3 regions of the Cohnella sp. genome follow, and region 2 is predicted to be linked to each of the others. Evidence: predicted binding sites of a transcription regulator. Region 2 holds the regulator's gene; each other region holds the start of a gene.

Region 1 (3,277 bases), on a different contig from region 2:
TGAGCAAGGATAAAGCGTCCGCTTTCCTGCATCAGGTCCCGTTGTTCCACGATTTGAACCCCCAGGAGATGGCGCGGGTCGAGGAAATTACGATCTCCCGTTCCATCTCGAGAAGATCCGTCATTTTTACCGAAGGCAGCGAGAAAGAGGCCGTCTACTTCATCAAGAACGGTTTGGTGAAAACCTATAAAACGGACGAGAACGGTCACGAACAGATCGTTTCCTTCCTGAAAACCGGCGACATGTTCCCGCATACCGGCTTCTTCAACCAGAATCCGTACCCGGCCACGGCCGAAGCGATCGTCGACACGCAGCTGCTGGCGATTCCCGTCAAAGTATTCGAACGGCTGATGATGAATACCCCGTCGATCGCGATCAAGATGATGCGCGTGATGGGCGACAAAATCCGGGAGCTGCAGGAGAAGCTGCAGGTGCTCTCCGGCCAGGACGTCAAGCACCGGGTGCTGTCGTTCCTGCTCCAGCTCGCGGAACATCACGGGGACGTTAAGGACAACAAAATTACGATCAATCTGCCGATGACCCACCAAGAGATCGCCAACTCTATCGGAACGACGAGAGAGACGATCAACCGGCTGCTCAGTCAGTTCAACAAAGACGAACTGCTCGAAGTCGATCGCAGCCGGATCGTCATCATCGATCTGGAAGCGTTAAAGCAGCAGAAGGAAATCCGGTAACCCGAACCGCGATTACAGCCGGCCTTCTTCGACCCGCGGGAACAGCACGTTGTTCTCCAGATGGATATGCTCGAACAGATCCGCTTCCAGCTCGACCAGCTTGCCGAACGCCAGCGTATACGTCGTGCAAGCTTCCGGCGGCAGAGCGTAACCGTCCGTCGTCTCTCTCATTTCCTTCAAATAGTCGCCGACGACGCTGTGGTCCTTCTCCAGGTCGTCCAGCCCCGCGACCGCCTTCTCCCTCGCCTCCGCGCTCGGCTCGGCCGCGTAGCTCCTCAGCAGCGGGAAGAGCGCTTCTTCTTCGGCGATCAGATGCTGGTCCAGCTCGATTTTCATTTGATGAAACCGTCTATGCAGCGAGGAAAGCTCGGGATGTCCGGCTCCGTGGACGCGAAGCACCTTCGTCAACAGCTCGCTGATGTGCGGCAGCTCCTTCTTCACATAGCCGTGATGCCGGGCGACGATATGATCGATCAGATCCGCGATCGGCGCCGTCTTCCAATCGGCCTCTCCCGCTTCGGCCTTGGCGATCGCTTCCGCGTATCCCGCGTTCAGACGGCTTACAAGCTCCCCCAAGTTCAACCCTTGGCCGAGGGCGGCTTCGGACAACGGCCGATCCCCGCCGCAGCAGAAGTCGATTTTCGCCTCCTTGAACAGATGGCTTGCTCCCGGGTAATCGGCCACGATGTTGCCGATTTTCTCTTCTCCGTTAAATCTTTGGCTCATATCCGATCCTTCCTTTCGTTTTTTTCTGTAGGTTCACCCCCAGTATAAGCGCAGCGGAATGTCCAGCCTGTGATGTAGAACACACTTTATTTGCCCATAAGGCCGAAGATGTGAGGTGAATCACACTTGACGTTTCGTTCCCCTGTTATACTTGCTCCAACGTATCCTGGAGGTGGCTCACGTGATTACCGCGCCAAGGCAAGCCGACTGCAATCCGATCCGCAACTCTTCTCTCTTTTCCGGCGATAATCTGCAGAAACTGCAACAAATTATGTACTTCCAGAATCTGAATTCGAACGTCAACGTCTTCCGCGAAGGAGACGCCGCCGGCAGCCTGTATTTCATTCAATCGGGCAAAGTCAAATTGACGAAGCTGTCGGAGGAAGGCAAGGAATACATTATGTCCCTGTTCCATGGAGGGGATTTCTTCGGTCAGCTCGACGCCTCGTCCAGATCGGTCCACCAATTCACCGCCACGACGATCGAGAAGTGCGTCGTCGGCGTGTTTCAGCGAAGCGACTTGGAAGTGCTGCTCTGGCAGCATGGCGACTTGGCGATCGAATTCGTCAATTGGATGAGCTTCATGCATCGGTTGACCCAGACGAAATTCCGCGATCTGGTCATGCTGGGCAAACCGGGCGCCCTCTGCTCCACCCTGATCCGTCTGTCCAACACATACGGACGCCAGGACGAGAAGGGCATCCACATTACGATGAAGCTGACGAACGCAGAATTGGCCGACCACATCGGCTGCGCGCGGGAGAGCGTCAACCGGATGCTCGGCGAGCTGCGCAAAGCGGGGGCCATCTCCATGAACGACGGAATGATCACCGTTACGGATTTGCCCTACCTGCAGTCGGTATGCCGGTGCGAATTGTGTCCCAAGGACCTGTGCCGCATGTAATTCGCGCCCGGCGAATCTCCTGAAAGTTCATGTTTCCGTTTGAATCAAAAATAGCGTAACGATTCGGACAGGTGTGATGCGCATTACATCCCCGTCTGTTTCGCCGCGCTAAAATAATGGAAACATTTTACTTTTGGGAGGTATATCAAGTGAATACGAAGTCGTTGGCGCTTTGCACCGTGCTCGTTACGTACATACTGATTGTGTTCGGGGGTTACGTCGCATCGTCGGAATCGGGCATGGGCTGCGGTCCGGATTGGCCCTTGTGCAACGGCGTTCTCGTTCCCGTTCTGCGCGGAGAGACGCTGGTCGAATACGCGCACCGGGTCGTCGGCGCCGTTCTGGCCGTCCTGAATCTGATGTTGTGGTACAAAATCGTCAAAAAAACCGATCAAGCCGGTCCCGTGCGAGCCGCGGCCAACTGGTCGCTCGCGCTGCTCGGCCTGCAAATTCTGTTCGGAGCGCTTGTCGTCGTGCTCGATTTGCCTTCGATCGTCATTTCCGCCCATCTGCTGATCGCCATGGCTTATCTTGCGCTCGTTATGCTCGTATGGCGGACGGTCGATCGGCCTCTCGACATTTACGCGTCCGTCGACGGACAGAACAGAACTTACATTCGGCACGTTCATGCGATACTCGGGCTCATGCTGCTGACGATAGCCGTCGGCGCCTACACGAAACACGAAACCTACGGACTCGCCTGCGGCTGGCTGGAATGCGGCGAGAGCTGGCTTCCCGAATCCCTTCCGCAAACGGTGCAGACGATCCATCGGATCGCCGCAGCCGCCGCGGTTGCGTATATCGGGTTATTGGCGTTCCGGGTGATGGTCCGCAACGAGCCGTCCGGCTTGAAAATCCGGATGCTGGCTTGCGCCGCGCTGGCCGCCGCGCAGATCATTGCCGGGATATTGACCGTCCTGTATGAGCTGGACATCGCCTGGGCGGTAATCCA
Region 2 (3,277 bases):
GCGATGGCTTCGGACTATGCGGGGGCATGGACGGAGAAGCTGGAGCTGCTGCTGCCCAAAGCGGCGGAAATCCGCGAAGCCTGGGAGCGCTGGATGGAAGCGCTGTTCGCGATGCTCGCCGCTAATGCGGCGGCCGACGAAGCCGGCAACTTAACGCTGAGAATCAAGCCGTCCGAGCTTCCTTCGCAATGGGAGGCGCTTAGCGTGGACGGCAACAACGTCATCCAGCTGCTGTCGGACTTGATTCGTCCGCTGGAGAAGCTGACGGTCGACATACGCGAGGAGTCGGACGAACTGGGCATGCAAGGCTTGCTCACCGACCTCGGGGGCGTGCTGAAGGATCTGTCCAACATTCGCTCCGACACGCAGTCGTTCGTCACGCTGGGCCGCCCTGAGTTCGTCTATTGGGCGGAGGGGCATACGCAATACCGCAATCGTTCCGTCAGCGTCTACGGAGCTCCCGCGGACGTCAGCGAGTTGCTTAAGGAAGGCATGTTCGACAAGAAAGCGAGCGTCGTCATGACTTCGGCGACGCTGACGATCGACAAGTCGTTCAAATACGTGACCGATCAGCTCGGCTTGATCGACGCGGAGAAGAAAGGCCGTCTCAAAACGGCGATGCTGCCGTCTCCGTTCCGTTACCGGGAGCAGGCGCTCGTGCTGATTCCGCGGGATTTTCCGGCGATCAAGGGCAGGGACGGAGAGGCGGCTTTCGTCAAGGCGCTGATCGGTTCGCTGCACGAAACGGCGCTGACGGTGGGCGGCAGAATGCTTGTGCTGTTCACGTCTTACCGGATGCTGAGGCACGTCTACGGCCCGCTCAAGGACAGTCTGGAGCAGGCCGGCATTCAGGTGCTCGGCCAAGGGGTGGACGACGGCAGCCGAAGCCGGCTGACGCAGCAGTTCATGAAGCAGCCCGCCTCGGTGCTGCTCGGCACGAGCAGCTTCTGGGAAGGCATCGACTTGCCCGGCGACGCGCTGACGTGTCTGGCGATCGTCAGACTGCCGTTCCAGCCGCCGAACCATCCGGTGGCGGAAGCGAAGTCGGAGAAGCTGCAGGCCGAGAACCAGAATCCGTTCATGAAGCTGTCGCTGCCGCAGGCGGTCATCAAGTTCAAGCAGGGGTTCGGCCGCCTCGTCCGCACGGCGAGCGACAAGGGCATCGTCATTTTGTACGATACGAGAGTGATCGACACGAATTACGGCAAATACTTTCTGTATTCGCTGCCGGGTCCGAAGATGGAGCATTTGCCGCTGGCCGGCATGACCTCCAGAATCCGGCAGTGGCTGCAGTCGGACGCGGACGAACAAGACAGATTATCCGCGACGCAAGAGAGAGGGGACATGCGATGAAGCCGATCAAAATTTCCGAAGCCGTCGTCAGGAGGCTGCCGATTTATTTGCGTTATTTGAACGAACTCAGTCTCAGCAACATACAGACCGTATCCTCTCAGGACTTGGGGGAGAAGCTGGACCTCAATCCGGCGCAAATCCGCAAGGATCTGGCTTATTTCGGAGAATTCGGCCGCAAAGGAGTCGGCTACAACGTCGATTACCTGATCGAGAAGATCCGGCAAATTTTGAAATTGGACAAAACGATGAACGTCGCCCTGGTCGGAACGGGGAACCTGGGGCGCGCTTTGTGCAATTATAATATGTATATCAAGGACAATATGAAGATCGTGGCCGTGTTCGACGCCGACATGAGCAAGGCCGGCACCTCGATCAATCACCTCAAGGTGCAGCCGATGCAGGATTTGACCGAGACGGTTCGCCAGCTGGATATCGCGGTCGGAATCATCACAGTTCCCGCGGGGGAAGCGCAGAACGTGGCCGACCGGTTCGTCGCGGCGGGCATTCGCGGCTTGCTTAATTTCGCCCCCGTCGTGCTGAAGGCCGCGCCCGGCGTGCGCATTCACAACGCCGATTTTACCGCCGAGCTGCTTAGCTTGGCCTATTACATGGACGATCAGAACGAGGAAGAGTCGGAAGGGGACGAGGAACAATGACCCGGTTGTTAATCAAACAAGGCACGTTCGTGACGATCGACGAACAATTGCCGGTATTTCAAGGCTGGCTTGCCGTAGAGGACGGCAAAATCGCCGCGCTCGGCGAGGGAGAAGCTCCGCGGGAGGAGATCGATTCGGCGACCGAGACGCTGGACGGCAAGGGACTGCTGTTCATGCCGGGACTCGTGAATACGCATGGGCACGCGGCGATGTCGCTGCTGCGCGGAATGGCCGACGACCTCGTTCTGCAGGATTGGCTGCAAAACCATATGTGGCCGACCGAGGCGAAGTTTACGGCAGACGACGTGATCTGGGGCTCGGCGCTGGCCGCGGCGGAAATGATCAAGAGCGGAACGACGACGTTCGTCGACATGTACGACCAGATGCACCGCGTCGCGGAAGTGGTGGAGACGTCCGGACTGAGGGCCAGCCTGACGCGCGGCGTCATCGGCCTGTGCCCGGAGGACGTGCAGAAGGCGAAGCTGGAGGACGCGATCCGCTTCGCGCGCGATTGGCACGGCGGGGCGAACGGACGGATTAACGTGATGATCTCGCCGCATGCGCCGTACACCTGTCCTCCGGATTATATTGTGAAGTTCGTGGAAGCGGCGCACGAGCTGGATTTGCCGATGCATACGCATATGTCCGAGACGCTTGCGGAGGTCGAGCAGAACGTGCGCGATTACGGCTGCCGTCCGGTCGAGCATCTCGATCGTCTCGGCGTGTTCGGCAGGCCGACGCTGGTCGCTCACGCGGTCCATCTGAACGACGAGGAGATCGCCCTGCTGGCCGAACGGAAGGTTGCCGTATCGCATAACCCGATCAGCAATCTGAAGCTGGCGAGCGGCGTCGCCCGCGTGCCCGATCTGCTCAAGGCGGGCGTAACGGTGTCGCTGGGCACGGACGGCGCGGCCAGCAACAACAATCTCGACCTGTTCCAGGAGATGACGACCGCGGCGCTGTTGCACAAAGGCGTAAGCGGCGATCCTACGGTCGTTCCGGCCACGGAGGCGCTGCGGATGGCCACGCTGCACGGCGCCCGCTCGCTCGGGCTGGAGGGCGTTACCGGCCAACTGAAGGCCGGCCTTAAGGCGGATATCATCGCCGTCAATATCGCGCAGGCTCATTTCGTGCCGCGCACGGATTACGTGTCGCACCTCGTCTACTCGGCCAGAGGTTCGGACGTCGTCCACGTATGGGTCGACGGCAAGCCATTGCTGAGGGACGGCAAGCTGACGACGCTCGACGAGGAGAAAATCATGGCCGAG
Region 3 (3,277 bases), on a different contig from region 2:
GGATCGACAGGGCGGAATTGGGGGACCAGGTTCCTCTGAAGCTGTTCCGGACGATTCGTTTGATCGGCATGTGTATCAGGGGTTGCCGATGGGCGGAGGTAGGAAAGGCCAAAAGTCTCGGATAAACGACCAGAAACGGGGGAGATCCGTTCCCCCGTTTCTGTTCATCGTTCGTTCTATGCGTGTCGCGGCGGGTTTAGTGGCCCATAGCCGCCGATCCGTCGTCCGTGCCGTCCGCGGTGATTCGCAGAATGGCGACGGCGCCTTTGGATGCGTGGTTGAACTGGTGGGTGACGATCGGATAATCGCCTTCTTCCGTGACGGTGAACTCGACGACCGCACCGCCGCTGGCCGGAAGCATGATCGTCTGCAGACCGTGCATCAAGTTGTCCGGGTGACCGTCTACGTACACCCGATCCAGAATGGTGCCGACGACGTGGAAGGATGACACTTCGTTCGGGCCGACGTTGTTGACGTACAGCCGGACCGTGTCTCCGACCTTCGCCAGCAGCGGTTTTTCCTTCAAACCGTAGTCGTTGCCGTTAAACACGACGTATTCCGGCTCGGCGTTCAGCATCGCGTCCATGTCGTTCTCCGCGTACCATTCGCTCTGCACGATCGTATACGAACGGTCGATCTCCGCATCCGACGGATAGCCGTTTTCCGGTTCGACGATAATGACGCCGTACATCCCGTTGGCGATGTGCTGAAGCACGGGAGCGGTGCCGCAGTGGTACATGAATACGCCGGGGGAGTTGGCCGGGTATTCGAATGTGCCTTGCTCGTCGGGCAGAACGTTGATGAATTTCTTGCTCGGCGCCGCGTGAACGGCATGGAAGTCCATCGAATGCGGAATGTCGGGGTCGAGATTTTTTAAGGTAAATTTGAGCGTATCCCCTTCTTTGACCCGAAGGACCGGGCCGGGCGCCGTTCCGTTAAACGTCCAGGCGTTGTAGACGACGCCTTTGGAAATCTCGATATCCGTCACCTGCGACGTCATCTCGATTTCCACGATGCTGCCGTTTCTCTTGACGATCGGCTCTACCGGAGGCTGATTGATCCGATTCGCCGCAGCGGAGGCGACGGGGGCAACCGCCGTTTTCGCTGCAGCGTTTTCATGAATCGTCTTGGAGGAAGCGTCCTGCCGCTGGCAGGCGGGCAGGATAAGCAAGGCGGCAACGGCGAGCGAGACTAAGGTGATCCAAGGTTTGCGCATGCGAATCATTCCTTTCAATGTGATTAATTTCACAATACAAGAAAGACAAGCGTGCAAATGTGACAGGGAACACGTATTTGAGGTTGTCGCAAATCTGTAACAACTTGTAAAGGAAGGCGGGAATGTGATGAGCCTCACAGCTAACGGAAGCAAACTCCTCTAGGCTAAGGAAAGAGAGAAGCAGTCCGAAAGGAGGCGACGTCATGTCGTCGATCGTTCGAGAGAGAGATTACAACGTAAATCCGTTTATCGTCATCTGGGAAGTGACCCGAGCCTGCGCGCTGAAATGCTTGCATTGCCGGGCCGAAGCGCAGTATCGCGCCGATCCCCGCCAGCTGACGTTGGAAGAGGGCAAGAAGCTGATCGACAGCATCGCGGAGATGGACAATCCGTTGTTCGTATTCACCGGGGGAGATCCGCTGATGAGACCGGATCTGTTCGAGCTGGCCCAATATGCGATCGAGGAGAAGAAGCTGCCCGTATCGTTGACGCCGAGCGCCACCCCGAGAGTGACGCGGGATGCGATCCGCAAGGCGAAGGAAGTCGGACTGTCGCGCTGGGCGTTCAGCCTGGACGGCTCCCGGGCGGAAATCCACGATCATTTTCGCGGGACGAAGGGCTCCTACGATCTGACGATGAGAGGGATCGAATACTTGCAGGAGATGCAAATTCCGATCCAGATCAATACAACGGTGTCGCAGTACAATCTGCACGATCTCGAAGCGACGGCCGAGAAGGTGAAGGAGATGGGCGCCGTGCTGTGGAGCGTCTTCTTCCTCGTTCCGACCGGACGCGGGATGGAGAAGGACATGATCTCCCCGGAACAGCACGAAGAGGTGATGAAGTGGCTGTTCCGCGTTCAGCAGCGCATGCCGTACGGAGTGAAGGCGACGGAGGCTCCGCATTTTCGCCGGGTGTTCATGCAGGAGAAGATGCGGTCGGGAGCGGGGCAGGAACAAGCCGGGACGAAAAGGGCCGACCTGCTCGGGCGCGCGCACAAAGGGGTCAACGACGGGGACGGCTTCGTCTTCATCAGCCATATCGGAGACGTGTACCCGAGCGGGTTCCTGCCGATCTCCTGCGGGAACGTTCGGGAGCAGTCACTGACGGACATCTACCGCAATTCTCTCGTGCTGCAGCGGCTTCGCGACAAATCGCTGCTGAAAGGGAAGTGCGGAGCATGCGAATTCAAGGAGCTGTGCGGCGGCTCCCGGGCCAGAGCTTACGCCGTGACCGGGGACGAGTTGGAGAGCGATCCGTATTGCGCGTATATTCCGAAGAAATGGCCGCAGCGAAGCCCGGCCGGCTGATCTGGGATCGCGGCGAAGAGAAGGCGAAAATCAGCCGGTTAAACGGCACAACGGCAAAGAGATGGCGACAGATGGAGAAGGGCGGTGCCGAGGATGGACGGCAGGCGGTTAAAGATCGTCGTCGCAGGCGGGGGAATTACGGGAATGAGCGCGGCATTTTATGCCGTTAAATATTTTGCGGAACGGGGAGCTGCGGCCGACATCATTCTTGTGGAGAAGAGCGGAAGGCTCGGCGGGCAGATCCGGACGCGGTATCGCGACGGCTTCATTATCGAGCAAGGGCCGGATTCTTTTCTCGCTCGCAAACCGGCCGTCCTGAAGCTCGTTCGCGAGCTGCATCTGGAGGACCGCCTGGCGTCGACCAATCCGGATCCGCAAGCGAAAAAGAACTACATCCTGCACAAGGGAAAGCTCCACGAGATGCCGCTGGGGCTCGTGCTCGGCATTCCTACGGCGCTGACTCCCTTCGTCAAGACCGGGCTCGTCTCCCCGCTTGGCAAGCTTCGGGCCGCGATGGATTTGCTGCTGCCGCGCCGGAAGGACGAGAGCGACGAGTCTTTGGGCGGCTTTATCCGGCGCCGGCTGGGCAAGGAGGTGCTGGACAACATTACGGAGCCGTTGCTGGCCGGCATCTACGCCGGAGACACCCAGTCCTTGAGTCTGCAGGCGACCTTCCCGCAATTCCGCCAGATCGAGCGCGAGCATCGCAGCCTCATGATCGGGATGCTGGCGGGCAAGAAGAGCGCGCCGG

The links. The regulator Rex, encoded in region 2, represses fermentation and respiration genes when NADH is low (regulators of the CRP and FNR family bind a similar motif). The targets are predictions, from matches to a motif close to TTGTGAAATATTTCACAA.
Region 1: ric (iron-sulfur cluster repair di-iron protein) is a predicted target of Rex. The motif match lies at 1,530-1,547, and genes of this name have one in related genera.
Region 3: ACESLM_RS03485 (TIGR04053 family radical SAM/SPASM domain-containing protein) is a predicted target of Rex. The motif match lies at 1,234-1,251, and genes of this name have one in related genera.

Annotation. Positions count from the first base shown of each region.
Region 1 is NZ_JBEPYQ010000007.1:18,796-22,072, forward strand. Features, by position in the region: gene ACESLM_RS03535 (Crp/Fnr family transcriptional regulator) at 1-695, shown strand, start outside; gene ric (iron-sulfur cluster repair di-iron protein) at 708-1,421, opposite strand; gene ACESLM_RS03545 (Crp/Fnr family transcriptional regulator) at 1,603-2,325, shown strand; gene ACESLM_RS03550 (COX15/CtaA family protein) at 2,475-3,277, shown strand, end outside.
Region 2 is NZ_JBEPYQ010000076.1:12,728-16,004, reverse strand. Features, by position in the region: gene dinG (ATP-dependent DNA helicase DinG) at 1-1,353, shown strand, start outside; gene ACESLM_RS22040 (redox-sensing transcriptional repressor Rex) at 1,350-2,009, shown strand; gene ACESLM_RS22035 (amidohydrolase) at 2,006-3,277, shown strand, end outside.
Region 3 is NZ_JBEPYQ010000007.1:8,139-11,415, reverse strand. Features, by position in the region: gene ACESLM_RS03495 (hypothetical protein) at 1-125, shown strand, start outside; gene ACESLM_RS03490 (multicopper oxidase domain-containing protein) at 197-1,216, opposite strand; gene ACESLM_RS03485 (TIGR04053 family radical SAM/SPASM domain-containing protein) at 1,420-2,526, shown strand; gene hemG (protoporphyrinogen oxidase) at 2,620-3,277, shown strand, end outside.